One region of the Micromonospora sp. AKA38 genome, then DNA from elsewhere that is predicted to be linked to it. Evidence: riboswitches for the same ligand, from Rfam matches in the RefSeq annotation. Region 1 holds a riboswitch; each other region holds the start of a gene.
The links. Region 1 has a riboswitch for cobalamin ahead of bluB (5,6-dimethylbenzimidazole synthase). Riboswitches for the same ligand answer to the same signal wherever they lie in the genome.
Positions count from the first base shown of each region.

Region 2: another riboswitch for cobalamin. It lies ahead of TPA0908_RS29860 (ABC transporter substrate-binding protein); the one in region 1 lies ahead of bluB (5,6-dimethylbenzimidazole synthase).
Region 3: another riboswitch for cobalamin. It lies ahead of TPA0908_RS25545 (ribonucleoside-diphosphate reductase subunit alpha); the one in region 1 lies ahead of bluB (5,6-dimethylbenzimidazole synthase).

Region 1 covers NZ_BNEI01000004.1:357,949-367,877, forward strand. The annotation lists gene TPA0908_RS16965 (HAD-IIIC family phosphatase) at 1-1,609, shown strand, start outside; gene TPA0908_RS16970 (acyl carrier protein) at 1,606-1,842, shown strand; gene TPA0908_RS16975 (thioesterase II family protein) at 1,812-2,594, opposite strand; gene TPA0908_RS16980 (ketoacyl-ACP synthase III family protein) at 2,722-3,762, shown strand; gene TPA0908_RS16985 (glycosyltransferase) at 3,746-4,894, opposite strand; gene TPA0908_RS16990 (hypothetical protein) at 5,010-5,423, shown strand; gene TPA0908_RS16995 (cation:proton antiporter) at 5,525-6,817, opposite strand; cobalamin riboswitch at 7,133-7,335, shown strand; gene bluB (5,6-dimethylbenzimidazole synthase) at 7,371-8,012, shown strand; cobalamin riboswitch at 8,209-8,338, shown strand; gene cobN (cobaltochelatase subunit CobN) at 8,659-9,929, shown strand, end outside.
Region 2 covers NZ_BNEI01000007.1:548,942-558,870, forward strand. The annotation lists gene TPA0908_RS29840 (ABC transporter permease) at 1-663, shown strand, start outside; gene TPA0908_RS29845 (VOC family protein) at 758-1,516, shown strand; gene TPA0908_RS29850 (ABC transporter ATP-binding protein) at 1,594-2,391, opposite strand; gene TPA0908_RS29855 (FecCD family ABC transporter permease) at 2,507-3,595, opposite strand; gene TPA0908_RS29860 (ABC transporter substrate-binding protein) at 3,664-4,596, opposite strand; cobalamin riboswitch at 4,679-4,847, opposite strand; partial or broken gene TPA0908_RS29865 (M14 family metallopeptidase) at 4,919-6,229, opposite strand; gene TPA0908_RS29870 (C39 family peptidase) at 6,436-7,776, shown strand; gene TPA0908_RS29875 (DUF4229 domain-containing protein) at 7,836-8,114, opposite strand; gene TPA0908_RS29880 (hypothetical protein) at 8,142-8,600, opposite strand; gene mqnE (aminofutalosine synthase MqnE) at 8,608-9,777, opposite strand.
Region 3 covers NZ_BNEI01000005.1:1,932,758-1,942,686, forward strand. The annotation lists gene TPA0908_RS25535 (cytochrome P450) at 1-284, shown strand, start outside; gene TPA0908_RS25540 (alpha/beta hydrolase family protein) at 376-1,575, shown strand; cobalamin riboswitch at 1,722-1,930, shown strand; gene TPA0908_RS25545 (ribonucleoside-diphosphate reductase subunit alpha) at 2,053-4,434, shown strand; gene TPA0908_RS25550 (ribonucleotide-diphosphate reductase subunit beta) at 4,458-5,453, shown strand; gene TPA0908_RS25555 (hypothetical protein) at 5,605-7,839, shown strand; gene TPA0908_RS25560 (hypothetical protein) at 7,833-8,360, shown strand; gene TPA0908_RS25565 (helix-turn-helix transcriptional regulator) at 8,357-9,121, opposite strand; gene TPA0908_RS25570 (hypothetical protein) at 9,250-9,929, opposite strand, start outside.

The DNA of each region.
Region 1 (9,929 bases):
CGCGCGACACGGTCTGCTGATGCGGCCCCACGTGACCGAACAGGACCCGCACGCGCTCGCGCTGCGCCGGGGCGGCGCCGTCGAGGCGGCCCGGCCCGATCTCACGCTCTGGCTGCTGGCCCCGCCGATGGTCACCTCGCGGCTGCCACCCGGCTGGCGGGCACCGGATCTCGCCGCCGTGCTCGCCGCCGTCGGCGACGAGATCGGCGCCGTCGTCAGCGAGGTTCTCGCCACCACCACCGGGCTGCTGGTGCTCAACACGACGCCGCTGGTCCGCGCGCTCAGCCACCAGGCGCGCGACCTGCGGACCCGGGCCGAGGTCGGCGCGTTGTGGCGCGAGTTCAACACGGCCCTGCTCCGGCTGAGCGCGCGCGATCCACGCGTCGTGGTCATCGACCTCGAACCGCTGGCGAACGCCACCGGACCCGTCAGCGACGAGCGCATGGCCGGGTACGCGGGGGTGCACCTCAGCGACGAGCTGTTCGCCGCGTACGCCCGCGAGGTCGGCCACCTCGCCGCCGCGGCGGCCGGGCTCACCCGCAAGGTGCTCGTGGTCGATCTCGACGGCACCCTGTGGGACGGCATCCTGGGCGAGGACGGTCCGGCCGGGATCGCCGCCGCGGGAACGCTGCGCGGGGAGGCGTTCCGCGCCGTCCAACAGCTCCTCAAACACCTGTCCGGGCAGGGGGTGCTCCTTGCCGTGAGCAGTAAGAACGACATCGACGCGGTACGCGCCGTGCTGCGCGAGCACCCGGACATGGTGCTGCGCGAGGCGGACTTCGCGCGCCTCAATGCCAACTGGCATCCCAAGGACGTCAACCTGGACGATCTCGCCACCGGGCTGAACGTCGGCGCGGACAGTCTCGTCTTCGCCGACGACTCGCGTTACGAAGTCGGCCTGATCGCCGCCGCCCGACCGGAGATCGCCGTGGTCGAGCTCGACGACGAGCCGGCGTCCCACGTGTCGCGACTGCTCGCCGACGGCTGGTTCGACGTGCTCGACCTGACCGATCAGGACCGCACCCGCACCGCCGGCTACCACGCCGACGCCGCCCGCACCGAGCTGCGCGATCAGGCCGGCTCGACCGCGGCGTACCTGCGAAGCCTCGGCACCGTGGTGCGCCTGGCCCGGCCGCGCCCGCACGAGATCGGCCGGATCTCGCAGTTGACGTTGCGCACCAACCAGTTCAACCTCACCGGCGAGCGGGTGCAGCCGGCCGGTGTCCAACGGCGGCTGGACGATCTCGTGGTCGCCGTGGAGGTCACCGACCGCTACGGCCGCTACGGCATCGTCGGCGCCGTCTTCGCCTGCCGCGACGGCGACACGCTCGACCTCACCAACGTCGTGCTCAGCTGCCGGGTCTTCGGCCGGGACATCGCCGAGGCAGCGGTGATCAGCATGCTGCACCACGCCCGCGACACCGGATGCGACCAGGTGATCGGCCGTTACCGTCCGACCGGTCGCAACGCCGGTGCGGCGCGGTTCTACCCGGCGCTCGGCTTCTCGCCCGCCGCCGGCGGCTTCCGCCACGACCTGCGGGCCGTGCCGGAGCAGCCCGAGCACCTCGCCGTCGAGAACGACCTTGCCCCGACGGAGGCGGCGTCATGATCGATGAGGCGGAGTTCCTCCGGCTCGTCCGCGACGAGCTGAGCCTGCCGGTGGCCGACACCGGTGACCTCGACGTGGACCTCGACGCGGTCCCCGGCTGGGACTCGATCCATGTGCTGCGGCTGGTGGTGGCCATGGAGAGGCGCACCGGCCACCGGGTGCCCGTCGGCGCCCTGCTGACCCAGCGGACCCTGCGTGGCATCTACCGCCGCGCGACCGCGGCGCCGGACTGACCCGGCACCGCCGCGAGCAACCGCCGGCCCACGTCCTCGACCACCGCACGTTCCTGCGGCGTCAGGAAGAAATGGTCACCGGACCACGTCCGCAGCTCGAACCGGCCCCGGGTCACGTCCCGCCACGCGGCGACGTCGTCGACGGACACCTCCGGATCGGTGTCGGCGCTGTAACCGACGATCGGCACGTCCACCCGATCGACGTGATCCGGATAGTACGTCTCCACCAACCGGTAGTCAGCCCGCACCATCGGCAGCAGCATCGTGCGCAACTCCGGATCGTCGAAGACATGTGCGGTATGACGGTCGAGCCGGCGGATGTCGTCGATCAGCGCGGCGTCCCCGCGAATGTGCAGATCGTTGCGCGACAGGCGATGGGGCGCGGGTCGCGCGGACACGAACAGCATGCGCAGCACCGGGCCGAGGTCGCGCTCCAGCCGCACCGCGACCTCGTGGGCCACCGATGCCCCCAGACTGTGGCCGAAGAACGCCAGCGGCGGTCCGAGGAGTGTCGCCGTCGCCGTGCTGATCGCGTCGGCCATCGGCGCCATCGCCTCGATGAACGGCTCCCGGATGCGGTCCTCGCGGCCCGGGTAGCGCACCGCGAGCACCTCGACGCCGGGCGGCAACGCGCCCGGCCAGTTGCGGAAGAAGCTTGCCGCGCCGCCGGCGTGCGGGAAGCACACCAGCCGCGCGGTGGGAGCCGGCACCCGCCGATGCCACCGGAACCAGAGCGGGTCGGCTTGCGTCATCTCGCCTCCTCACTCCGGCCGGACGTCACCATCGACCGGTGCCGCCGCGCGACGCCCCTTAAGCCTTTCACGTTAGTCTATGCGTTGACCGGCTTACGGGCCGAACCCGCCGACCGAAGGGAACACCGTGCGCTGGGCCGACGTCTATCTCGCCGGGACCGGTGCGTATCTGCCCGAGCGTCGCGAGTCCGCGCGGCGGGCCGTCGCGACGGGGCGCTACGACGCCGCCGAGAGCACCGCCAACGGCATCCGCGCCGTCCGCGTCGCCGGCCCCGCCGAGCCGCCGCCCGTGATGGCCGTCGCCGCCGCGCGGCAGGCGCTCGACCGGGCGGGCCGCCCCACCGACGGTGGGCCGACCCTGGTGATCCACGCCAGCCTCGGCCACCAGGGCTTGGACTTCTGGACGCCGGCGCACTACATCCGTCGCGAGACGATCGGCGGCGACGGCCCGACCTTCGAGATCCGGCACAGCTCCAACGGTGGGATGGCCGCGATCGAGACCGCCGCCGCCTACCTGACCGCGATGCCCGCCGTCACGGCAGCCGTCATCACCGCGGCCGACGCGTTCGCCCTGCCGTACGTCGACCGGTGGCGCAGCGAGAACCAGCAGGTGTACGGCGACGGCGCCGGCGCCCTGGTGCTCACCCGCGAGCCCGGCCTTGCCCGCCTGGTCGCGACCGCCACCGTCACCGACTCGGGCCTCGAACCGATCTACCGCGGCGCGGCCGAGTGGGTGGCGGCGCCGATGCCCGACGGCGGCCCGGTGGACCTGCGCGGCCGCAAACGGGAGTACCTGTTGCTCAGCCCGGAACGCTACGACGAGGCGATCGAGCAGACCCAGGCCGGCCTGCGCACCGCCCTGGACAACGCCCTGGCCGACGCGGGGATCACTGTCGACGGGGTGGACCTGTTCGTCCACCCGGTCATCGGCGAGACGGTCGTGGCGTACACCTATGGCGAGCGCCTGGGCATTCCGGCCACGGCGACCCTCTACGACTGGGGCCGGGACATCGGGCACCTCGGCGCCGCGGACCAGTTCGTCCAGCTCCATCACCTGCTCGTCAACGGCCTGGTCCGAGCCGGGCGGCACGTCGTGGCCATCGGCTCCGGTGCCGGCTTCGGCTGGACGGTCGCGGTGTGGGAGATCCTGCCTACCGCACCCCGGTGAGCGCGGGGAACTCGGCGACCAGATCGTCCACCGACGGCAGCGCCGCCATCTGCCGGCGTACCGTGTCCGCCCGCTCGCGGTAGGCCGGCTCGCTCAGCACCTGCCGGATCTCCCGCCGCAGCCGCGCGATCGTCGCCTCGGCGGCCGGCGCCGTCGCCGCGACGCCGGCATCGACGCAGCGGGCGGCGTTGTACAGCTGGTCTCCCATGATCGGCATCGTCACCATGGGAACCCCGGCCCCCAGTGCCTCGCGCACGCTGTTCTGCCCGGCGTGCGTGACGAACACGTCGCAGTGGGCCAGCAGCAACGGTTGCGAGATCGTGTCGACCAGCACCACGTGCGGCCGCCCCGGCGCCACGCCCGCCGGCAGCACGCCTGCCGTCGACACGATCGCGTCGACCTCGAGCCCGTCCAGGGCCGTGACCAGCATCCGGACCAGTGCGGGCCCGTATCCGGTCACATGCGGCACCAGGGTGCCGAGGCTCGCGAAGACCAGTGGGCGTCCGGAACGACGCTGTTCCAGCCATTCCGGCAACGACTCGCCGGCGGTCAGCGGATCGGCGTGCCGGTAGCAGCGCGTGTGCGGTAGCGACTCCTCGGCCCGGTCGTAGCCTGGCGGCAGGAAAGAGGCGTGCCGATAGCGGTAACTCGCCAGCCCTTCCGGGTCCGGCGCGAGGCCGAGCGCCTCCCGGTGCGGCGCCAGCGAGGCCGCCAGCCGATCGGGCCCGTACGTCAGCGCCGTCGCGCCCCCGGTCGACACCGAGACGTGCGGCACGCCGAGCACCTCCGCCGCCAGCGCGCCGCCGAACTCGGTCGACGCCCGGACAATGAGGTCCGGCGTCTTCCGCTCGGCCAGTGCCAGCAGGTCAGCGGCGGTTCGCCCGGCCGGCCCTCCCGCCATCTGCTGCGCCACGGTGCGCGCCCCGTCCTCAAGCTCCGCCAGCGGCACGACAGGCGACCGACCGTCCTCGCCGGTGAGCTGCGCCAGCCAGTCGTCCCCGACCGCAGCCGTGGCGAACCCCTGCCGTCGAGCCAGCGGCTCCGCCGCTGCGGGCACCGCGACCGTGACGTCGTGTCCCGCCCGTCGCGCCGCGTCGGCCACCGGCAGCAGCGGCCGGACATGGGACGTCATCGCGTGACTCGTGATCCAGATATGCATAGACGGCCTTCGCTGGATTGGATGAGCGTCACTGTACCGAAGCCGGTGGCTCACTGCCACCGCCCGGCGTCCCGGTTAGAGTCACCGTGTGCACCAGGCGGACGTGACCACCGAGTTGGCCCGGGCGGCCGCTCTGATCGGCGGCGGTGACGTCTCCCGCGACCGTCTGATCAGCGAGTGGGCCGCGTCGTCGGATCCGCTGACCCGTTGCGTCCTGGCCCACCACATCGCCGACCTCAGCCCCGACGCTGCCGACGAACTGGCCTGGGACGAGCGCGCCCTGGCCGACGCGGACACCGCCCCGCATTCGTCGGTAGCCCCGTTCTATCCCTCACTGCACCTCAACCTCGCTGCCTCGCACCTGCGCCTGGGCGACCTCCCCGCCGCCCGCCGTCACCTCGACCGCGCCGAAGCCACCCGGTCCGCGCTGGGCGACGCCCCGTACAGCGTGATGATCGGCGCCGCCGTCGACCGACTGCGCGCCAGGACCCAGGCTCCGTAACCCGGAGGTGCGCTGCCCCGGATCGCCGGCGACGTCCGGGAGGCGACGGCGCGCCGACAGTGGTGCCCACGGTCGGGCTTCCACGGCGTGACGGGCGGAGATCAGCTCAGAGCCTCGGCACGACGGTGTTCCCGCGCCGACGCGGGCAGTCGGGCGGCCGCGTAGCGTAGGCAGGGCGGCGCCATCACCGAGGTGACGATGGCGACCAGCACGATGACCGTGAACATGGCGGTGTCGAGGACGCCGAGGCGCAGCCCGACCGTGGCGACGATGATCTCGATGACGCCTCGGGCGTTGAGGCCGGCGCCGAGGGCGAGGCCCTCCCAGTGACCCAGGCGGGCGGCCCGGGCCCCGACGTACGCGCCGACGAACTTGCCGACGACCGCCACGGCCAGCACCAGCAGGGCGACACCGAGCACGGCGGGCCGGGCCAGCGCGGTCAGATCGCTGCGCAGGCCGACGGTGGCGAAGAACAGGGGCGCCAGTACGCTCATCACGACCAGCCGCAACGGGGCAAGAGCCTCACGGTCCAGGCTGGCGCAGCCGTTGATCACCAGACCGCCGACGAAGGCGCCGAAGACCGGCTCCAGGTGCAGCGCGTGGGTGGCGGCGGCGAACAGCAGCAGGATCACCACCACCGACGCGACGGTGGGACCACGCTCTCCACCAGCTCGTACCCGCCGCAGCAGCGCGCCGACGAGCGGCCGGGCGAGCCACAGGGCGACCACGACGACGAGGGCCACGGTGCCGACCGCGAGGGCGACGTCGAGGCCGCCGAGACTGCCGGCTGCCATCGCGGCCACGACCGAGAGCAGCAGCCAGCCGACGACGTCGTCCACGATGGCCGCGCTCATGATCAGGTGGCCGATGTCGCGGTGCAGCAGTCGCATCTCCCACAGGGTCTTGGCGATGACCGGGATGGCACTGACACACATCGCCACCGCGAGGAACAGGGCGAAGACCGGGCGGTCGGTGCCGGCCGGGAGCACGCTGGACGGGAGGAGCAGGCCCAGGCCGACGCCGAGCGCCAGGGGGACGACGAGCCCTCCGATGCTGACCCGGGCGGCCACGCCACCGTCGCGGCGTAGCTGCCCGAGGTCCAGGTGCATGCCGGTGAGGCCGACCAGAAGGAGCACGCCGAGTTGACCGACCGCGTCGAGCAGGTGCAGTTGCTCGGACTGCTGGGGGAACAGCCACCGGGACAGGTCGGGCACGGCCGCGCCGAGGACCGACGGACCGAGCACCACGCCTGCGGTCAGTTCACCAACCAGCGAGGGCATGCCCGCGCGTACCGCGAGGCGCCCGAGCGCGACGGCGGCGGCCAGCAGGATGCCCACCTGGAGCAGGAAGATCAGCAGCGAATGGGTGCCGAGAGGTGCGACCGGTATGGCCACCAGGAGTCCTTTCGGTGCGGGCCGCGCGGACGCGGACGGGAAACGCCGCGGCGGAGCCGACCCGCCGCGGCATCGGTGCGGGCCGTGGCGTCAGCCGGTCGACGTAGCACCATTCCCGGATTGACTGTCGCCAACGAATTGACCTTCCCAAATTCGTTGAGATCACTCAAGACACCGGACAACCGGATCGGGAAGGCTCGCGGGAAGGCGATCGGCGCTGCCGGCGGCGGTTCCCCGGCCGTGAGCCGCTGGATGACCGCTTGTGGCTTTCCATCCCGCCACGGGCGCGGCCCCCACTTCGGGTATTGTGCCGGGCGGCATGAACTGTTGCGAGGTGCCCCACCCGGTGGTGGGGAGAATCGGGAAGCCGGTGTGACTCCGGCACGGGCCCGCCGCGGTGACCAGGGAACTGCCGCCCACGCGCACGTGTGCGCAGTCACTGGCCGAACCGGCTGGGAAGGCGGGCGGACCGGTGTTGATCTGGGAGTCCGAAGACCGGCCTCGCGTCATCGGCCCCACCCGGGTGGGGCATGAGCGCAGCGGGAGCCTGCCCATGATCAGCGACATCTACGACGTGATCCACCGCCGCCGCGACGTCCGCGGCCAGTTCACCGGCGAGCCCCTCGCCCCCGGGGTCCTCGACCGGGTGCTGGCTGCGGCGCACGCCGCGCCCAGTGTCGGACTGTCCCAGCCGTGGGATTTCATCCTGGTCCGTGACCGGGACCTGCGCGAAGCGTTCCACCGGCACGTCCGGGCCGAGCGTGACACGTTCGCCGCCACTCTCGACGCCGAGGCGGCCCACCGGTTCTCCCGCATCAAGATCGACGGGATCATGGAGTCCTCGCTGTCGATCGTGGTGACCTACGACCCCGACCGCGGCGGCCCCGCGGTCCTGGGCCGGCACGCCATCGCCGACGCCGGCCTGTACTCCGTGTGCCTGGCCATCCAGAACCTCTGGCTGGCCGCCGCCGCCGAGAACCTCGGCCTCGGCTGGGTGTCGTTCTATCGCGAGCAGTTCCTCCAGCGGTTGCTCGCCATTCCGGCCGGCATCCGACCCGTCGCCTGGCTCTGCCTCGGCCCCGTCACCCACCTCGAAGCGGTGCCCGATCTCGAACGACACGGCTGGCGCCACCGCCGCCCCCTGCGCACGGCGATCCACCACGACCGCTGGAACCCCGGATCGGTCACGGGCTGACGTCTGTCCACCGGGGCTGGGGCCGGTGGCCCGGCCGGCATCGCGCGGCAGGGCCACCGGCCCGGGTGTCGTGACGGCGCCCGACCCGGCGAGGTCGATCAACACGTTTCGATGGCTGGGTCGCGCCCACCCCTGGCGGGAGGGGCGTTGACCCGGGGTCGGGAGGTGTGGCAGCATTCGCGGCCTGACGGCAGTGAAGGAAGCCGGTGTGATTCCGGCGCGGTCCCGCCACTGTCACCGGGGAGTGATCCCCCCTCGCGAGTCACGGCCGTGTGCGTGCGGTTGGAAGGCCGGGGGTGAGCGTCGATCCGGAAGCCAGGATACTTCGGCCGTCGGACGTACCCCAGGGCGTGGACACCCGAGGAGGACCCGATGACGCACGGCATCTCTTTCATCGACGAACATCGCCATGATCCGCACGGTGGACACTCCGCCGCACCCGTCGCCCGCCACGCCGCCGGTCGTGCCGGCGCACCCGAGACCGTGGACCCCCTCGGTCGGGGCGCGTGCCGCCGGCGTTGACCGCTCGCCGACCCGCGTCCCGGTGAGTCGCGCCGTGGGTCGCCGCACCCGCTGACGCCGCTCCCATCCCGCTTCGCCCCGGTCGCCTTCGCGCGACCCCGAGCGTCACTCTCCGGAGTTTTTCGTGCGCATCCTGCTGCTGTCCACCGCCGACACCGACCTGCTGGCCGCCCGCGCCAGCGACGCCGACTACCGGCTCGCCAACCCCGCGCGGGTCGACGCCGACGCGGTGCCCGCGCTCGTCGACGGCGTCGACCTCGCCGTCGTACGCCTGCTCGGCGGCCGGCAGACGTGGCCGGACGGGCTGGCCGCCGTGCTGGCCAGCGGCGTCCCCACGGTGGTGCTCGGCGGTGAGGCGCTGCCCGACGCGGAGCTGATGGCGGTCTCCACCGTGCCGTCCGGTGTGGTCACCCAGGCGCTCGCGTACCTGGTCGAGGGCGGCCCGGCGAACCTGGGCCGGCTGGCCCGGTTCCTGTCCGACCGGGTGCTGCTCACCGGCGAGGGCTTCGACCCGCCCGCGCCCACCCCGGCCTACGGCGTGCACGGCGATCCGGAGATCGTCCCCGGCCGGCCCACCGTGGGGATCGTCTTCTACCGGGCGCACGCGCTGGCCGGCAACACCGGCTTCGTCGACGTGCTCGCCGACGCGGTACGGGCCGCCGGCGGGAACCCGCTGCCGATCTTCTGCGGCTCGCTGCGGGGGTTGACCGCCGGCGCCGGTCCGCTCGGACTCTTCGGCCGGTGCGACGCGCTGCTGGTCACCGTGCTCGCCGCCGGCGGAGCGGTGGCCGCTGACGCCTCCGGCGGCGGCGACGAGGACGCCTGGGACGTCGGCGCCCTCGCGGCGCTGGACGTGCCGGTGATCCAGGCCCTCTGCCTCACCAGCACCCGCGAGCAGTGGGCGGGCAGCGACGCCGGACTGTCCCCGCTCGACGCCGCCATGCAGGTGGCCATCCCCGAGTTCGACGGCCGGATCATCACCGTGCCGTTTTCGTTCAAGCGGATCGACGCCGACGGGCTCTCGGTCTATGCCGCCGACCCCGACCGGGCCGCCCGGGTGGCCGGCATCGCGGTCCGCCACGCCCGGCTGCGGCACGTGCCCGCCGCCGACAAGCGCGTCGCGGTGGTGCTCAGCTCGTACCCGACCAAGCATTCCCGGGTCGGCAACGCGGTCGGTCTGGACACCCCGGCCTCCGCCGTCCGGCTGTTCGCGGCGATGGCCGACGCCGGCTACCACCTGGGCGACGCCCCGCCACCCGACGACGGCGACGCCCTGATCCACGCGTTGATCGCCGCGGGCGGCCACGACGTGGAGTGGCTCACCCCGGAGCAGCAGCGCGCCGCCGAGGCCCGGATACCGGGGCGCACGTACCGACGGTGGTTCGACGAGCTGCC
Region 2 (9,929 bases), on a different contig from region 1:
GCGTTCTTCCCCGCCGCCGCGATGCTCTTCTTCGTGGTGCCGTTCGCCGGCGACGACCCCACCGGCGCCACCTACGCCACCGCCGCCATGGTCACCTTCGCGACCATGAGCGCCAACATCTTCCAGTACGGCGTGGGCGTCGCCGAGGACCGCGACCAGCCCTGGAACCCGTACACCCGGACCCTGCCGGCCGGGCCGGCGCCGCGCCTGGCCGGGCGGATCCTGGCCGGCCTGGTGCTGACCTACCTGTCGATGGTGCCGGTGGTGGTGATCGCGGCGGTGGCCACCGCGGCCCGGGTCACCGTGGCGCAGTTCCTGATCGGGCTCGCCGCGGTCGCCGTGATCTCGGTGCCGTTCACGCTGCTCGGCCTCGCGATCGGCTACTCGTTGCCGAGCAAGGCGGCGATCGTGGTGGCGCAGGTGCTCTTCTTCCCGCTGGCGTTCGGCGGGGGCCTGCTCTCCGCACCGGACCAGGCCCCCGGTTTCGTCCAGGCGGTCGCCCCCTACCTGCCGACCCGGGGCGCGGTGGAGTTGATGTGGGCGGCGGTCACCGACTGGCGACCCGATCCCCGGGCGCTGGTGATGCTGGTGGTCTGGGTGGTGGCGCTCGCCGCGGTCGCCGGCTGGGCGTACCGGCGGGACGAGGGACGCCGCTTCCGCTGACGTTTTGTCCGGTTCCGGCCCGGCGGCCGGCCCGGTGGTGCCACGATGCCGGCAGGGCGGGCCAGCGGGACCGCCCCCGGCGGAAGGGGTCACCGTGAACGGCGTCGAGCCCGGCACACCCTGCTGGACCGACCTGGCCACCCCCGGACTGGACGACGCGAGACGGTTCTACCCGCAACTGTTCGGCTGGACCGGGCGGATCTCCACCGTGCCGGACGCCGGCGGCTACACCGTCTTCCTCAAGGACGGCAAGGCGGTCGCCGGGGTCGGCCCGCCGGCCACCCCGGACCAGGTGCCGGTCTGGTCGACGTACGTGGCCACGGACGATGCCGACCTGGTCGCCACCCGGGTCGCGGCGGCCGGCGGGCAGGTGGTCGTCGCCCCGTTCGACGTCGCCGCGCAGGGTCGGATGGCGGTGCTCGCCGACCCGGCCGGCGCGGCGTTCAGCGTCTGGCAGCCGATGGCGATGCGCGGCGCGGAGTTGTTCAACGCGCCCGGCGCAATGTGCTGGAACGAGCTGGTCACCCCCGATCCGGAGGGAGCCCGGGAGTTCTACGCGCTGGTCTTCGGCTGGCATCCCGAGGAACGGTCGACCGGGCCGGCCCCCTACATCGGATGGCGCTGCGGCGCCCGCATCGTCGCCGGGATGCTGACGCCGGCCGAGCCGCTCCCCGCCGACCTGCCGGCGTACTGGACGGTCTACTTCGGGGTGGAGGACACCGACGCCACCGCGGCCCGCGCCGCCGAACTGGGCGGCACCATCCTCGTCCCGCCGCGGGACAACCCGGCCGGTCGCTCCGCCGCCCTCCGCGACCCCCACGGCGCGCTCTTCTCCATCTCCACCCTCCGCTGACCGTCCCGCCCGGTTGTAAGGAGGGGCCCCCTTTTAACAGGTGGCGTTGAGAGGGGGCCCCTTCTCTACCGAATGCGTTAAGCGGGGGCCCCTCCTTCGCGCCGGCGGCGGAGCGGGACGACGTGTGGGCCGTGCGGGCCGGGGATCACCCGGACGTGGGCGCGGTAGTGGCGGGCCAGCAGGTCCTCGGTGAGCACCTCGGCGGGTGGGCCGGCGGCGGCCACCCGGCCGTCGGCGAGCAGCACCAGACGGTCGGCGTACTCGCCGGCGATGGAGAGGTCGTGCATGGTGGCGAGCACGGTCAGGTCGTGCTCACGGCGGAGCTGGTCGACCAGTTCCAGCACCTCCTGCTGGTGCCCGATGTCCAACGCGCTGGTCGGCTCGTCGAGCAGCAGCAGGGTGGCGCCCTGGGCCAGCGCCCGGGCCAGGAAGACCCGCTGCCGCTCGCCGCCGGAGAGCGTGGCCAGCTCGCGGCTGCCGAACCCGGCCAGGTCGAGCCGGTCCAGCACCTGGCGCACGGCGGCCAGGTCGGCGGCGGACTCCCGACCCAGCGGCGGCATGTGGGGCGTGCGCCCGAGCAGCACGTAGTCGACGACCGCCATGCCGGCCGGCACCGCCGGTGACTGCGCCACGGTGGCCACCACCCGGGCCCGGTCTCGCCGGCGCATCGCGCGGATCGGCGTACCGAAGAGGGAGACGGCGTCCGGCGCGGGCAGCAGGCCGCCGACGGCGCGCAGCAGCGTCGACTTGCCGGCGCCGTTGGGGCCGATGACGGTGACCCACTCGCCCACCGCGACGGTCAGGTCTACGCCGCCCAGGACCGGACTGCCGCCCAACTCGACCCGCAGGTCCCGGACCTCGACCGCGGCGGTCACGCTGGTCCCCCGGCGTGCGACTGCGGGGCTCGCAAACCCGGCTCACTCCTCGCGCTCACGCTGGTCCCCCGGGCGTGCGACTGCGGGGCCCGCAAACCCGGCTCACTCCTCGCGCTCACGCGCGCACCCCGCGGGCGGTGCGCAGGATCAGGACGAAGAACGGGCCGCCGAGCAGCGCGGTCACCACGCCGATGGGGATCTCGGCGGGTGCCGCGGCGGTCCGCGCGACCACGTCGGTCAGCGCCAGGAACGCGCCGCCGAAGAGCATCGACAGCGGCAGGATCACCCGGTGGCTGGAACCGGCGAGCAGCCGGACGGTGTGCGGCACGATGATGCCGACGAAACCGATCAGGCCGGAGGCGGAGACCGCGGCGGCGGTGCCCAGCGAGGCGGCGGCGATCAGCAGGTAGCGGGACCGCTGCGGGTGCAGCCCGAGGCTGGTGGCCTCGTCGTCGCCGAGGGCGAGCACGTCCAGCTCCCGCCGGTGCGCCAGCACCACCACGGCGGTGAGCAGGAAGTACGGAAGGACCAGCAGCACGTCGTGCCAGCCGGCGGTGGAGAGCCGCCCGAGCAGCCAGGAGTACACCTGCTGGAGGCTGTCCGAGTGCGCTTGCAGCAGGTAGGTCTGCCCGGCGGCGAGGAACGCCGACACGGCCACCCCGGCCAGGATCAGCGTGGCCGGGGAGCGGTCCCGGCCACCGGCGGCGCCGAGCAGGTACGTCATCGCCACCGCGCCGAGCGAGCCGACGAACGCGGCGAGCGGGACGGTGACCGGCAGACCGGTGAGCGCCCCGCCGGCCCCGGCGCCGAGCACGATCGCCGCGGTGACCGCGAGCCCGGCCCCGGCGGCCACGCCCAGCAGGTACGGGTCGGCCAGCGGGTTGCGGAAGACACCCTGGTAGCAGCCGCCGGCAAGGGCGAGCAGCGCGCCGACGAGCAGACCGAGCACGACCCGGGGCAGGCGCAGCTCGGTGACGATGGCGACCTCCTGCTCGGTGAGCCCGCTGTCGAGGTGTACGCCGGGCAGCAGGTTGAGCAGTTCCGCCGCGACGCTGCCGGGCGGCAGGCTGACCGGGCCGAACGAGACGCCGGCCACCAGCGCGACGAGCACCGCCACCAGCCCGGCGAGCAGCCAACGTGTGCGCAGCCCGGCCGGCCGGGCCGGAGCGTCGGCGTGTGCCGCGCCTCGGCGGGGGTGCGGCAGCCGGCCGGCCGGCCGGGACGCGTCGGGCGTCCCGGCCGGCACGGGGTCCGCCGGTCGTACGGCCACGGTCAGGCCGGAACCTTGGCGGTGGCGTCGACGATCGCCTTCAGCAGCTCGACGACGCGCGGGCCCCAACGCGAGGCGATGTCGTCGTCAAGCGCCACGACCTGGTTGTTCTTGACCGCGGTGAGGCCGGCCCACCCGCTGCGCGCCTTGACCGTGTCGGCGCTCTGCTGGCAGCACTTGGTGTCGGCCAGGAAGACGAAATCGGGGTTCGCCTTGACGATGACCTCCTGGGAGAGCTGCGGGTAGCCGCCGCTCTTGCCGCCGGCGTCGGCCGGGTCGGCGATGTTCTCCAGCCCGGCGAGCGCGTAGATGGTGCCGATGAACGTCTTGCTGGTCGCGGTGTAAAGCTCCGGGCCCAGCTCGTGGTAGTAGGTCAGTTTCTCGGCGCGCTTGGGCAGGTCCTTGGTGAGCGCGGTGATGTCGTCCTTCATCTTCCGCACCACGGCGTCCGCCTCGGCCGGGTGGCCGGTGAGCTTGCCCAGGTCGGTGAGCTGCCGGTACGTGTCGTCGAGCGTGGTCGCGGCCGGGGTGAGCAGGACCGGGATCTTCAGCGCGACGAGCTGGCTGGCGATCTTGTTGGTGTCATTGGCGATCACCACCAGGTCGGGGCTCTTCGCGGCGATCGCCTCGGCGTTCGGCTGGTAGCCGGAGAGGTCGGTCTTCGGCGCGTCCGCCGGGTAGTTCGACTGGTCGTCGACGGCGGTGACCTGCTTGCCGGCGCCGATGGCGAAGAGCATCTCGGTCGAGGTCGGCGACAGCGAGACGATCTTCTCGGGGCGCTTCTCCAACGTCAGGTTGCCCACGCTGGCGGGGAACGAGCCGCCGGACGCGCCGGTGGCGGGGGTGTCGGTCGAGGTCTTCTCGGCGCAGCCGCCGAGCAGCAGCACGCCGGCCGCGAGCGCGGTGGCGAAGAGCCGAGGGGTACGTCGGGTCACAGGTCCTCCTGTCGGTCGAGGAGCGTGGTGCTTCGCCGACAGGGTGGGAGGGCCCGTCCGCGAGGCGCCCTTCCTCGAAGGCGCGTGTCGCGACCGGGCGGCAGGCGACCTGGCTCGTCCCACGTCCGTCGGCGCCGGCGGGAGGCCGACGCCGACCGTACGGGGCATCACAGTTGCGGGACAGCGCCGGTTTCGCACCGGCTTCGCTGTGGCACGGTCGGTGCCACCGTAGCGCACGACCAGCGAAGATCACCCGGACGGGCGGGGTGGGCGGGGACCCCGGTGGGGGTGGGGCCGGGGTCCCCGCCGCCGGGTGAGGTCAGCAGTACTGGCTCTGCTTGCCGATCGCCCGGTACGGGCAGTCGGCGTACTCGGAGAGCGTCAGCACGGCGTCCCGGTTGCGCGAGGTCTGCGCCGGGATCACCTCGTCGGGCGGGTAGAAGCCGCCGCCGGAGGCCGAGCCGGGGTACATCTCGAACGTGTACGCCCAGATCTTGTGGGTGCCCCACATCCAGTCGATGCTGGTGCCGTCCGCGATGTAGAGGTCGCTGGACTGCTCCGGGGTGTAGCCGTTGCTGGCCGCCATCTGCTGGCCGATGGTGGCGAACGTGTTGTACTGGTCGGCGTTCATCCCGGTGGCGGTGTTGCTGTACGTGTAGCCGTACGGCCAGAGCACCAGCTGGGAATAGGTGTGGAAGTCGATGTTCGCCTTGATCTGCTGCACCCCGCCGACGACCCGGCTGTTGACGAAGTTGCGCAGCGCGGCGGTCTCCGGGGCGGAGAAGGCGGACGGGCCGCGGTAGGTGTCCGACGACTTCGAGCTGGACGAGCCGCCGCAGCAGCCCCACTGGTAGCTCCAGTTGCGGTTCAGGTCGGTGCCGACGTACGTGGAGCCGCTGTTGGGCTGCCGGTTCTTCCGCCAGGAGCGGTAGGAGCCGGTGGCGATGTCGTACTCGCTGCCGTCCGGGTTGACGGTGGGCACGATCCAGATCTCCCGGGAGTTCACGATGTTGGTGATCCGGGAGTCGGTGCCGTAGTTGTCGGTGAACAGGTTGAGCAGGTAGATCGCCATCTCGACGGTCAGGTGCTCGCGGGCGTGCTGCTGGGCGTTGAACAGGATCTCCGGTTCGCTCTCGTCGGTGCCGACGTTGTCGGAGATCTTCACGGCCATCAGGTCCCGGCCCTGGTAGGACGTGCCGATGCTGAGCTTGCGGGCGATGCTCGGGTGGTCGGCGACCACCTGGTTGACCACCGCGGTCAGCTCGGCGTAGTCGTGGTAGTTCGAGTCGGCGGGCGGGAACGCGTACGCGGTCGCGCCGCCGGCCGGCGCCGGGGCGACGTCCTTCTCCAGCCGGAAGCCGAGCCGGGTGATCGCGTTCGCCTCGGCGGTGGTGGCCGTGACGTGCAGCACGCCGTGTTCGGAGTAGTCGATGGCGGCGCCGGTGCGGGCGACCGCGGTGCGGTCGGCGACGGTGCGTGGGCCGAGCACCCGGTAGGCGACGGCGGCCGACTCGCCGGCCCGGTCCGGGTCGGGGCGGGCGGCGGCCGGCCCGGCGGCGGCGGTGACCAGGATCAGGCCGACGGCGGCGACGAACGCGAGCCGGCGGCGCAGCGGGGACGTGCGGAGGGCCATGGACAACCTCCTCGGGGTACGGGGAGATCCCGTTGTCCGCACACTCCACCAGCAGTCACATGGTCATATCAACATTCGTCGTTGTCACGTACCATCCCGACCTGATCCTCACGTCGGCAATGATTTTCCATGGCTGAACATCTGGCGAAACTTCCCGCCAAGGACGACAGTGAACGGCAACGATGCCGTTTCCCCGTGGAGCTGCCATGTTCGGAAGACCCCTGCGCGCGGTCGCCCTCGCCGGCCTGACCGCGCTCACCCTGCTCGGCACCACCGCACCCGCCCAGGCCAACGGCCCCCGGCCGGGCGTCACCCACGACGAACAGATCACCTTCCAGGAGTTCTCCCGCTACCCCGACTGGCGTACCGGCACGCACCAGGGCACCCGCGCCGTGCCCGGCCGCCAGCCGGCGCTCACCATCGCCCGGCCCGCCGGCACAGGCGAGTTCACCGACGAACACACCGGCACCACCCGCACCTGGGAGTACGCCACCTGGACCTCACCCGAGCGGCGGATCGGGTTCGACGCCACCGAACTCGTCGCGTCCTGGAACGCCAGCACCCCCACCGGCACCTGGATCCAGGTCGAGCTGCACGGCACCTACAACACCGGGGCCCAGACCCCGTGGTACGTGATGGGCCGCTGGGCCTCCGGCGACCAGGACATCAAGCGGGCCACGCTGGACGGTCAGGGTGACCCCTGGTCGAGCATCTGGACCGACACGTTCGCCGTCGACGACGCCTCGGCCGGGGTGCTGCTGCGCTCGTACCAGCTCCGGCTGACGCTCTACCGCGCGCCCGGACAGGCCGCCGCGCCGCAGGTCCGGATGGTCGGCGCGATGGCCTCGAACGTGCCGGACCGGTTCACCGTCACGCCGAGCCGGGGTGGCATCGCCTGGGGCACCGAGCTGGCCGTGCCCCGCTACTCGCAGAACGTCCACATCGGCGAGTACCCGGAGTACGACGGCGGCGGCGAGGCGTGGTGCTCGCCCACCTCCACCGAGATGGTGGTCGAGTACTGGGGGCGCAAGCCCTCGGCCGAGGACACCTCCTGGGTCGACCCCGCCTACGCCGACCCGACCGTCGACCACGCCGCCCGGATGACCTACGACCACGAGTACGACGGCGCCGGCAACTGGCCGTTCAACACCGCGTACGCCGCCGGCTTCCCCGGTCTGGAGGCGCGCGTCACCCGGCTGCACTCGCTGGACGAGGCGGAACGGTTCATCAAGGCCGGCATCCCGGTGGTCACGTCGCAGTCGTTCCTGGCCGAGGAGCTGGACGGGGCGAACTACGGCACCTCCGGGCACCTGTTCGTGATCGTCGGCTTCACCGCCGACGGCGACGTGATCGTCAACGACCCGGCGTCGTCGTCGAACGAGGCGGTGCGCAACGTCTACAAGCGCGAGCAGTTCGAGCAGATCTGGCAGCGCACCAAGCGGTACCGGGCCAACGGCACCGTCGCCTCCGGCTCCGGCGGCATCGCATACCTGATCAAGCCGCTGAACCGCCCCTGGCCAACCGTCCCCAACTCCACCAACTGGTGAGCTGAAAGGAGGGGCCCCTTGTTAACGCCTGGCGTCGAGAAGGGGCCCCTTCTCACCACTCAGCCTCGGGGCTCGCCCGGCGCGTCGGTGGGCTGGTCGTCGCCGGCCAGGGCGGAGCGCAGCCGGTCCTTCTCGGCGCGGCGGCGCTCCGCCGCGTCGGCCATCTCCCCGGCCATCTCGTCCCGCCACCCCTTCAGCAGGAAGAACGACAGCGTGGCGGAGAAGACCAACGCCAGCATCAGCCGCAGGAACATGTTCATCTCGACGAACCAGAGGGCCGCCAGCACCGCGACGAACAGCCCGATCCGGCCCAGCGTGTACTTGACCGCCGCGCTCATGCCCGCATTCCCACTCTCTCCGCCACCTCAGCCCGTCCGCCGGGCCAGCCAGTGCACGCCATGAAACCAGATCACCGCGTAGACCACGGTGAAAACCGCCGCGGCCAGCGCGCCGGTGAACAGCGCCGGCAGCCCCGCGGCCAGCCCGGCCGCCAGCAACCCGGCCAGCACGCCGACCCCGAGCCCGACCAGCGCCGCCAGCACCCGGGCGGCACCGAACTCCCAGGCCCGGAAGTCGTCCCAGAACAGCCAGAGCGGCAGGATCACCGCCAGCCAGCCGTTGGTCCCCCCGAACCCGCCGGCGCCGAGGGCGGCGAACGCCCACTCGAAGAGCAGCAGCGCCAGCACGCCGATGACCAGGCCGGCGAGCGTCACGCCGAGCAGGTCACCGAGCGTCAGGATGCGTCCCTCGGCGTCCCGCCGAGGAAAGCCGCGCTGCTCCCCGGTGCTCGTCGCCGGGTCAGGCCCAGACCTGCCGGTGCTCATCGCCGGGTCAGGCCCAGACCTGCTGCGGCTCGGAGCGGCGCTCGGCCATCGACGGCGCGGCATCGTACTCACGGACGGTCTCGTAGCGGGTGTTCCGCTCCACCGGGCGGAAACCGGCGTCCCAGATCAGGTGGAGCAGGTCGTCCCGGTGCATGGTGTTCGGCGTGCCGTACGAGTCGGCGTCGTGCGTGATCTTGTATTCCACCACCGAACCGTCCAGGTCGTCCACGCCGAAGTTCAGCGAGAGCTGGGCCACCGAGAGGCCGTGCATGACCCAGAAGCACTTCACGTGTGGGACGTTGTCGAACAGCAGGCGGGAGACCGCGAACGTCTTGAGCGACTCGGCCGGGGAGGCCATCGTGGTGCGGGCCTGAATCCGGTTACGGACCTTGCCGTCCGCCGAGTCGACGAAGTCGTGCTGGTAGCGCAGCGGGATGAAGACCTGGAAGCCCCCGGTCTCGTCCTGCAACTCGCGCAGCCGCAGCACGTGGTCGACCCGGTGCCGGGGCTCCTCGATGTGGCCGTAGAGCATGGTCGACGGCGTCTTCATGCCCTTCGAGTGGGCCAGCCGGTGGATCCGCGACCAGTCCTCCCAGTGGCAGGCGTGGTCGACGATGTGCTGCCGGACCTCCCAGTCGAAGATCTCCGCGCCGCCGCCGGTCAGCGACTCCAGCCCGGCGTCCATCAACTCGTCGAGGATGGCGTCGGCGGTCAGCCCGCTGATCTTCTCGAACCACTGCACCTCGGTCGCGGTGAACGCCTTGAGGTTGACCTTCGGCAGCGCGGCCTTCAGCTCGCGCAGCACCTTGGGGTAGTAGCGCCAGGGCAGCGTCGGGTGCAGGCCGTTGACGATGTGCAGCTCGGTGAGCTGCTCGTCCTCCATCTCCTTGGCCTTGCGGACCGCCTCGTCGATCCGCATCGTGTAGGCGTCCTTCTCGCCCGGCTTGCGCTGGAACGAGCAGTACGCGCACGACGCGGAACAGACGTTGGTCAGGTTGAGGTGCCGGTTGACGTTGAACATCACCCGGTCGCCGTTGAGCTCCGTACGCCTGTGGTGGGCCAGCCGGCCCAGCCAGGTCAGGTCGTCGCTCGCGTAGAGCGCGATGCCGTCCTCGCGGGTCAGCCGCTCCCCCGCGTAGACCTTCGCTTCGAGCTCGCGCTTGAGTCCGGCGTCCATCCGAAAGCCACGTCCTTCCACCTGGGGTCCCGATCGAGCGTACGTCGCGGGTCCGGAGCGTCGCCCGCGCGGTCGACCGCAGCGACCCAGTTCACCGGTCGTCACGCTCCGCACATCGACATCGTTGCGTCGGTGAGGTAAGACAGGGTGGG
Region 3 (9,929 bases), on a different contig from region 1:
GCGACATCGTGGTCCCCTCGCACGACGCCGCCAACCGCGACCCGGCGGTGTTCCCGGACCCGGAGCGGATGGACTTCGACCGCGCGCCCACCCCGCACCTGTCCTTCGGGCACGGCGCGCACTACTGCATCGGGGCCCACCTGGGCGCGCTGGAGGTCCGCACCGCGCTCGCCCTGCTGCTGCGGGAGCTGCCCGGCCTGCGCCTCGCGGTGCCGCCGGACGAGGTGCCGTGGAAGCCGGGCCATGCCATCCTCGGCCCGGTCGGGCTGCCGGTCACCTGGTAGGCGCGGCACCCGGCCGTGGACCGGGGCACGCACTTGCATCTATACACTCGGTATATATACTGAGTGAATAAGCTGCCGAGGAGGATCACTGATGACCGAGACATCCGTCCCCGAACACGGCATGACCCGCCGCACCCTGGTCCGGGCCGCGTTGGCGGTGGGAGCCGGCGCGTCGATCGGCGTCGCCGGCGGCACGCCGGCGGCCACGGCCCAACCGGGGCCGGCCCGGCTCACACTGCCCACACCGACCGGACCCCACCCGGTCGGCACCGTTGCGCTGCACCTGGTCGACCGGTCACAACCGGACCCCCTCGCCGGGCCGGGACGGTATCGAGAGCTGATGGTCAACGTCTGGTATCCCGCCCGGGACGTGTGGCGGCACCCGCGCGCCCCGTGGATGACCGCCGCGTCACTCCGCGCGCTGCTGGGGTCCACCGGGTTCGATCCCGACGCGGTGCGGGCGCCGCTGACGGCCGGACACGAGGGCGCGCCGGTGCGACGTGCCGCCCGTCGGCTGCCGGTGGTGGTCTACTCGCACGGCGCGGGCAGCCACCGCTCGGACACCACCATCGCGGTCCAGGAACTCGCCAGCCACGGATACGCGGTGGTCACCGTGGACCACACGTACGACGGGCCCGTCGAGTTCCCGGACGGCCGGGTGACCGTGCGGGAGGACGCGTACGACTCGACGCCCTGGACCTACACACGGGACGTTCGGTTCGTGCTGGACCAGATCGGCGTCCTCGCCGCCGGGGGCAACCCCGACGTCGACCGCCGGCCGCTCCCGGTCGGGCTGGGCGCGGCGCTGGACCCGCACCGGATCGGCATGTTCGGCTGGTCGAAGGGGGGCACCGCGACCGCGCTCACCATGGGCACCGACCCGCGGGTACGCGCCGGACTGAGCTTCGACGGGCCGATGCTGTCACAGCCGCGGCCCACCATCGACCTGGACCGGCCGTTCATGCTGATGACGGCGGAGTACACGCGCGTCACCGAGCCCGCCGTCGCCGAGTTCTGGTCGCACCTGCGCGGCTGGCGGCTCAACGTTCAGGCCGCCGGCGCGCTCCACCAGTCGTACGGCGACAACCAGTGGCTGGTGCCGCAACTGGCGCGGGTGATCGGGATGAGCGACGAGGAGCTCACCGGCTGGATCGGCACCCTCGACCCCGCCCGCGCGGTACGCATCCAACAGGCGTACCCGTTGGCCTTCTTCGACAGGCACCTGCGGCACCGGGGTCACCTGCTGCGCGGCCCGAGCCGCTCCTTCCCCGAGGTGTCGTTCGTGGCCTGAGCCGATCGGTGGGCGGCGGTGTTAAGCGGGGCCCCCTCCTCTACCGGAGGCGTTAACAAGGGGCCCCGCCTTCACCTCCAGCGGTGAGACGCAGCCGACACGCCCGACGCGACATCTGGTGTTGCCCACCGGCCATCGCCGCCATATATGGTGTCCCCGCAGCTGGTTCGGCCGCGCCTGAACGGCGCGGCCGAGGCAAGAGGGAACCCGGTGGAAGTCCGGGACTGCCCCGCAGCGGTGAGTGGGAACGACCGCCGTCATCAGCACTGGGCCACCGGCCTGGGAAGCGACGGCCAGTAGGCGACCTCGTGTCACGCCCGCGAGTCCGAAGACCTGCCAGCGCGCCGTGCGCTGCCGCGCGCGGCGGTCGAAGGTCGCGCGGGACGACCGACGCCAGCAGCCGGGCCGGTCCTGCGTGCCGTGCCCGTTGGCGTTCTCCCGCCGGCCGAGACCATCGGTGACAGCGAGGGAGAGGTCATGACGGTCGTGCGGGAGAGTCAGCGGTCCGGTGCCACCGGGCCGGAGCAGCGCCGGCTGGCGATGCGGGTCCGCAAGCGGGACGGCGACACCGAACCGGTCGACGTCAACCGGATCGTCCGGGCGGTCGAGCGCTGGGTCGCCGACCTGGACGAGGTCGATCCGCTGCGGGTCGCCACCAGGACCATCAGCGGGCTCTACGACGGGGCGAGCACCGCGGAGCTGGACCGGTTGTCGATCCGGACCGCGGCGGAGCTGATCGGCGAGGAGCCGCAATATTCCAGGTTGGCGGCCCGGCTGCTGGCCGCGTACGTGGCCGAGGAGGTCCGCGGGCAGCAGGTGACGCGCTTCAGCGAGTCGATCGGGTACGCGCACGGGCTGGGGCTGATCGGTGACGACACCGCCGCGTTCGTGGCCCGCCACGCCGGTGAGCTGGACGACGCCGTGGACCCGGCCGGTGACCTGCGGTTCGAGTACTTCGGACTGCGGACCGTGGCGGACCGTTACCTGCTGCGGCACCCGGAGTCGCGGCTGGTGGTGGAGACGCCGCAGTACTGGCTGTTGCGGGTGGCCTGCGGGCTGTCGCACACCCCCGCCGAGGCGGTCGGTCTCTACCGGCTGATGTCCAGCCTGGCCTACCTGCCCAGCTCCCCCACGCTGTTCAACTCGGGCACCCGGCACACCCAGATGTCGTCGTGCTTCCTGGTGGACTCGCCCCGCGACGAGCTGGACTCCATCTACGAGCGCTACCACCAGGTGGCGAAGCTGTCGAAGTTCTCCGGCGGCATCGGCATCTCCTGGTCCCGGGTGCGCGGCCGGGGCGCGCTGATCCGGGGCACGAACGGGCGGTCGAACGGCATCGTGCCGTTCCTCAAGACGCTCGACGCCGGGGTGGCGGCGGTGAACCAGGGCGGCCGGCGCAAGGGCGCGGCCTGCGTCTACCTGGAGCCGTGGCACCCGGACGTGGAGGAGTTCCTGGAGCTGCGGGACAACACCGGCGAGGAGTCCCGGCGGACCCACAACCTCAACCTGGCCAACTGGATCCCGGACGAGTTCATGCGCCGGGTCGAGGCGGACGAGGACTGGTCGCTGATCGACCCGTCCGACGCGCCGGAACTGCCCGACCTGTACGGCGAGGCGTTCGACGCCGCGTACCGGGCGGCCGAGAAGAAGGCGGTCCGCACGGTCCGGGCCCGTGACCTGTACGGGCGGATGATGCGCACGCTCGCGCAGACCGGCAACGGGTGGATGACGTTCAAGGACGCCGCGAACCGGCTGTCCAACCAGACCGGCGAGCCGGGCAACGTGATCCACCTGTCCAACCTGTGCACCGAGATCCTGGAGGTCAACGACGACGCCGAGACCGCGGTGTGCAACCTCGGTTCGGTGAACCTCGGCGCGCACGTCACCGCCGACGGGGTCGACTGGGAGAAGCTGCGGGCCACGGTGCGTACCGCGGTGGTGTTCCTGGACCGGGTGATCGACATCAACTACTACCCGGCCGCGCAGGCGGCGGCGTCGAATCCGCGCTGGCGGCCGGTCGGGCTGGGACTGATGGGCCTCCAGGACGCGTTGTTCACGCTGCGCCTGCCGTTCGACTCACCGGCGGCGCGGGAGCTGTCCACCCGGGTGCAGGAGGAGATCCTGCTGACCGCGTTGGAGACCTCCGCCGGGCTGGCCGAGCGGTTCGGGCCGCATCCCGCGTACCCGCGGACCCGGGCCGCGAAGGGCGACCTGCACCCGGACCTGTGGGGCGCGACGCCGACCCAGGTCGACAGGTGGGCGGCGTTGCGGGCGCGGATCGCCGCGTACGGGCTGCGCAACTCGCTGCTGGTGGCCATCGCGCCGACGGCCACCATCGCCTCGATCGCCGGCTGCTACGAGTGCGTCGAGCCGCAGGTGTCGAACCTGTTCAAACGGGAGACCATGTCCGGCGAGTTCCTCCAGGTCAACACGTACCTGGTGCGGGAGCTGAAGGCGCGTGGCCTGTGGACGCCGCAGGTCCGCGACCGGATCAAGCGGGCCGAGGGCTCGGTGCAGGGCATCACCGAGCTGCCCGCCGAGGTGCGGGAACTGTTCCGGACCGCGTGGGAGCTGCCGCAGCGGGCGCTGATCGACCTGGCCGCCGCGCGGGCGCCCTACGTCGACCAGTCGCAGTCGCTGAACCTGTTCCTGAGCGCGCCGACCATCGGCAAGCTCTCCTCGATGTACCGGTACGCCTGGCGGGCCGGGCTGAAGACCACGTACTACCTGCGGTCGCGTCCGGCGACCCGGATCCAGCAGGCCACCGTGGCCCCGGTGCTCACCCCGGTGCCCGCCCGCGACGACGAGGCGCTCGCCTGCTCCCTGGAGAACCCCGAGAGCTGCGAGGCCTGCCAGTGACCACCGTGCCCGAGAACCGCCCGATGCTGCTCGACCCGGGCATGGACCTGACCCTGCGGCCGATGCGCTACCCGCACTTCTTCGACCGGTTCCGCGACGCCATCCGCAACACCTGGACCGTCGAGGAGGTGGACCTGCACGCCGACCTGGCCGACCTGGAGCGGCTCTCGCCGGCCGAACGGCACCTGGTGTCCCGGCTGGTCGCGTTCTTCGCCACCGGCGACACCATCGTCGCCAACAACCTGGTGCTCAACCTCTACCAGCACGTCAACTCGCCGGAGGGGCGGCTCTACCTGTCACGCCAGCTCTTCGAGGAGGCGGTGCACGTCCAGTTCTACCTGAACCTGCTGGACACGTACGTGCCGGACGAGCGGGAGCGGTTCGCCGCGTTCGCGGCGGTGGAAAACATCCCGTCGATCGCCCGCAAGGCGGAGTTCTGCTTCCGCTGGATCGACTCGATCCACGAGCTGCGGGAGCTGCGCACCCGGTCCGACCGGCGGGCGTTCCTGCTCAACCTCATCTGCTTCGCCGCGTGCATCGAAGGGCTGTTCTTCTACGGCGCGTTCGCCTACGTCTACTTCCTGCGGTCCCGGGGGTTGCTCAACGGGTTGGCCTCCGGCACCAACTGGGTGTTCCGGGACGAGTCGATGCACATGGCGTTCGCGTTCGACGTGGTGGAGACCGTCCGCGCCGAGGAGCCGGAGCTGTTCGACGCCGAGCTGGAGCAGCAGGTCCGGGACATGCTCGCCGAGGCGGTGGAGTGCGAGGCGCAGTTCGCCGAGGACCTGCTCGACCAGGGCGTCTCCGGGATGTCGCCGGCCGACATGCGGCAGTACCTGCAACACGTGGCGGACCGGCGGCTGGCGGCGCTGGGCCTCGCGCCGAGGTACGGCAGCGGCAACCCGTTCGCGTTCATGGAGTTGCAGGACGTGCAGGAGCTGTCGAACTTCTTCGAGCGGCGGGTGTCGGCGTACCAGGTCGGGGTGACCGGCAGCGTCACGTTCGACGACGACTTCTGACCCCGCGTCCCCGTCCCGGCCGCCGTTCACGGCCGGGACGGGACCGTCCCCGGATACGCGCATGCGCGTATCGCCCGCGGCGCCTCCGATCCGCACAGTTGTCTGCGCCGATCCCCACCCGGGCGTCGGCGGACGAGGGGGGAACCGCACCATGAAACGGATACGTCGACGGCTGCGGCCGTTGCTGGCGGCGGCACTGGCCACGGTGGTCGGGGTGGCGTTCGCCGCCGCGCTGCCGGCCGCGCCGGCCGCGGCGAGTTACGGCTCCACGGTCACCGTCACGGCGAACGAGATGCACACCACGGAGTGCCTGGACCGGGTCTGGCTGGTCGTCTGCGACCCGCCGGAGCTGTTCGGCGTCGCGATCATCACGCAGGACGACGGCCAGCAGCAACGCTGTGAGATGGCGCTGCCGGCGGCCTCCGGCACGGACATCGTCGGCGACCGCACGGTCTGCGCCGGGCGGTCGGTCACCGGCAACTTCCGGGTCAACTTCGAGCTGTGGGAGGACGACTCCACCGAGGGCGGCAGCCGTGAGCAGGCCGACCTCAACCCGGGCACGGCGAAGGACTGGGCGACCACGAACCTGCTCGGCGGCCGGGCCGGGGTGTCCCGGTGGACCACCAGCGGCGGGCCGTCCCGGGCGATCTTCACGGTGACGGTCGCGGCCCGACCGACGAGCATCGCCATCTCGTCGCCGTCGCCGACCGGCACGCCGCGCGAGTTCGACCCGCGGCTCGGCGAGCGGCTGATGATCAGCGGATCGCTGTCGGTGCCGTCGGCGCTGCGGTTCACCGTCACCTCGCAGGCCACCGGGGCATCGATCGTGCTGGCCGAGGCGCCGTTCTACGGCGGCGCGTTCAACATCGACTGGGACGGCCGCTGGTCCGACGGGTCGTACGCGGCCGTGGGCGGGTACACGATCACGGTGGTCGACCCGGTCGACGCCGGCTCGGCACGGACCACCCAGGCCCGGGTCATCCAGCGGGTCGGGCTGGCGTTCACCGGCATGACCAGCCAGCCGGCCACGAACTGGCAGTACCGCAGCGGCCCGATCGTGGTGAGCGCGGTGGCGACGGCCGCCGGCACGTTCCGGATGCGGGTGACGCGCGGCGGCGTCGAGGTGTTCCGCAGCGCCGACCAGCGCCGCGCCGCCGGCCCGATCTCGTTCTCCTGGACCGGCCGGCACGCCGACGGCTCCTGGGCCACGCCCGGCAGCTACGTGTTCACGCTGGAGGGCACCGCCGACGACGGGCGGGCGTTCCCGGCCGCCTCCCGTACCGTGCCGGTCAGCGACCCGCCGCCCGGCCTGGAGGTGTACGCGCTGGCCGAGCCGGGCGTCCCGGCGGTCAACCCGCAGGCGGTGCCCGGCACGTCGATCCGCGCCAAGGTGGTCGCCACCGACCACACCGCCCGGCCGGCGGCCCGGATCACCGTGGAGATGAGCCCGGCCGGCTGGATCGGACGCCCGGTGACGCTCGCGCCCCGCGTGTTGAAGACCTGCGAGCAGACCAGCGAGTGCCAGGCGGTGATCCCGGCGGACATCCTGGCCGGCGCGGCGGTCGCCTACCGGGTGACCGCCAGCGAGGCGGACGGGGTGCCGGAGGCACGCACCGCGACGGCGGACTGGCGGATCACCGACCTGAACCCGCCGGCGCCGTCGCAGACGCCGGAGGTGACCCTGGTGCCGCTGTGGCGGGCCAGCGTGCCGGCGGTGGTGGACGGGAACGGGCGGGTGAACACCCGGCCGCTGAACCAGAGCATCGACGTGGCGTACGCGCCGGGCACCGGCTACGACACCACCACGCTGGACGGCGCGCGGCAGTTCGGCAACGCGGTGGACGACAACGCGTGGCAGTTGCTGGGCATCCGGTCGCGGGTGTTCCCCAGCTCGATCGGCACGCACTGGTCGCAGGTGGGGATCTGGGTGCAGAACGTGCCGGTCGAGGTGACGGTCAGCCCGGACGGCGACGCGTTGTGCCGGCGCGGCGCCTTCAGCCCGGTCAGCTTCGCCGAGACCAACGGCGTGCTGCACACCGTCAACTGCCGGGACAACGCCTCCGGCTCGGTGTTCAGCGCCGACTCGCCGACCGTGGGCTGGCACGAGCTGCACCACAGCGCCTACCACGAGGGCGACGAGTACTGCTGCGACGGCGGCTACTGGTACGGCGAGGGGAAGAACACCTACCACTCGTTGACGGACTGCCGGCGGGGCGGGTCGGACGCGGGCACCTGCAACGAGATCACCGACGGCGTGACCCCAACCGGCTGGTGGCGCAGCGACGGCCCGATGGCCGACGTCATGATCGACAACTCGGTCGAGCGGGCCGACGACATCCGGGCCGCCGAGGCGACCTTCGCACGATGCGGGAGAGGGCAATGCTGAACCGACGTCTCCGTACCCTGGTGGTGGCCGCACTGGCGCTGCCGTTCCTCGGGGCCGTGGCGGTCGCCTCGCAGGCCGCGCCGACGGCGGCCGGCGCGGCGCCGGTGGTGCCGGCGCCGACCGTCGACCCGGCGAACCCGACCACCGGCACCCACCTGCGGCTCGGGCTGCGCGTGTCGGCGCGGGCCGCCACCCCGACCCTGCTGGAGATCGACCGGGGCTTCCCCTCGTCGCTGCGCGACTCCGGCGGGCCGTTCCAGCTCGTGGTACGCGACGCCGCCGGGGCGGTGCTGGACACGCTGGCGCTCGACGACCCGCTCGCGGTCCGGGTGTACGACAGCAAGCGCAACGCGCACGACACGCCCCGGGTCAAGGAGGCGGACGTGGTGGTGGACCTGCCGGTCGCCGACACCGCGGCCGTGGTGGACGTGATCCTGGCCGACCGGCGGGTCGGCCAGGTCGAGATCGGGTCGCTGATCCGGGCCTGCCAGGGCGCGCCGCTGCCCTGCGCCACCATCTAGGACCGCCGGCCGGGCACCTCCAGGATGCCGAGTTCGACCGCCTTCATGACGGTGGCGACCGGCCCGGAGGTGCCCAGCTTGCGGTGCACGTGTTCCAGGTGCTTGCGGACCGTGCCGGCGGCCAGGCCCAGCCGGCGGGCGGTGGCCGGCACGGTCAGCCCGTCGGCGATGCCGCGCAGCACCTCCACCTCCCGCCCGGTGAGCGTCGCGCCGCCGGGGAGGGCGACGCCGGCGGGCAGGCAGGCCCGCCGGTGCACCGGGATCAGCGCCGGTTGCAGGCGGGTGAGCAGGTCCATCTCACGCGCGTCGAAGGCGCGGTCGCGGTTGAACTGGTACCAGCTCAGCACCGGGGTGGGCGCGACCACCAGGGTGACGGTGTGCGCGCCGATGCCACGCGGGGCGAGCACCTCGCGGTAGAGCGCGTGCTGCCGCCACTGCCGCTCCGACAGCACGTCGGTCACCTGCGCCGGCTCCCCCGGGTACCGGTGCGAGCGGCGGACCGTCGGCGCGAACAGCGGATGGTCGGTCACCTGGTGGTGCATCCGGTGGACCAGCGCCCGGTCCACCGGCCGGTCGGCGGCGAGGTCGGGCAGGCGCAGCGTGGCCAGGTCGAGTTCGGCGTAGGTGGACAGCTCGCTGTCGAGCCGGCGGGCGACGGCGGCGAGCACGGTGTCGACGAGCGCGGCGCCGCGCAGCGCCCCGATCCCGGTCGCCATCTCGCGTATCCACGCCTGGTCCGCCGCGGCGGTGGGAAGCGTCACGAGCGGACCCTAGGAGTCGGCACGGGATTCCCACGTCGGCAAGCCGACACCGGTCGCCTTCCCAACAGGAAAGGAGGGGGCCCCGCCCAACGCATTACGCATGAGCGGGGCCCCCGGTTAACACCTGCCTACTTGAGGAAGCGGTCGAGCGCCGCCTCCATGGTGCCGCTGTCCGGCGCCGCGTACGACCTCATCGTCACCTTGTTGTAGGAGATGAAGCTCGGGCAGCGGGCGGCCGGCGCGGTCACGGTGCCGCCGTCGCCGATCTTCTCGCCGGTCTTCGCCGCGTGGAACGTCAGCGTGTACCGCGAGGAGATGTAGTCGACCGTGACGGCCTTGCCGTCGCTGGCCTTGTACTGGCACTTCTTCGGCGTGCCCTCGCTGCCGTCGACCATCTTGAGGCAACCGATCACCGAGACGGTGGCGAAGTCCGCCGACTTGGCGTAGTACGGCTTCTCCGAGCTGAAGGACTTCTGCGACCAGTACGACGGCCGGTCCGGGGAGTTCGAGAAGACGTATGCCTTCGCGTTCGCCGGGGTGGTGTACGGGGCGGCGTTGAGGATCGCCCCGCCGTCGCAGACCGCGGACATCTCGCTGGAGTAGCGGGCGGTCAGCGCGTCGTTGTTGGACGGCTCGTCCGGCCCGGTCGACTCCGGCCCGGACTGGCTCGGGACGGGCGTCGAGGTGTCGGGCCCGGGAGTCGTGCTGCCGGACGCGATCGGCGTCGGGTCGTCCTTGTCGTCCCCACCGAACGCGACGTAGGCGAGCCCACCGCCGCAGCACAGCAGCGTGAGCGTCACCGCGCCGG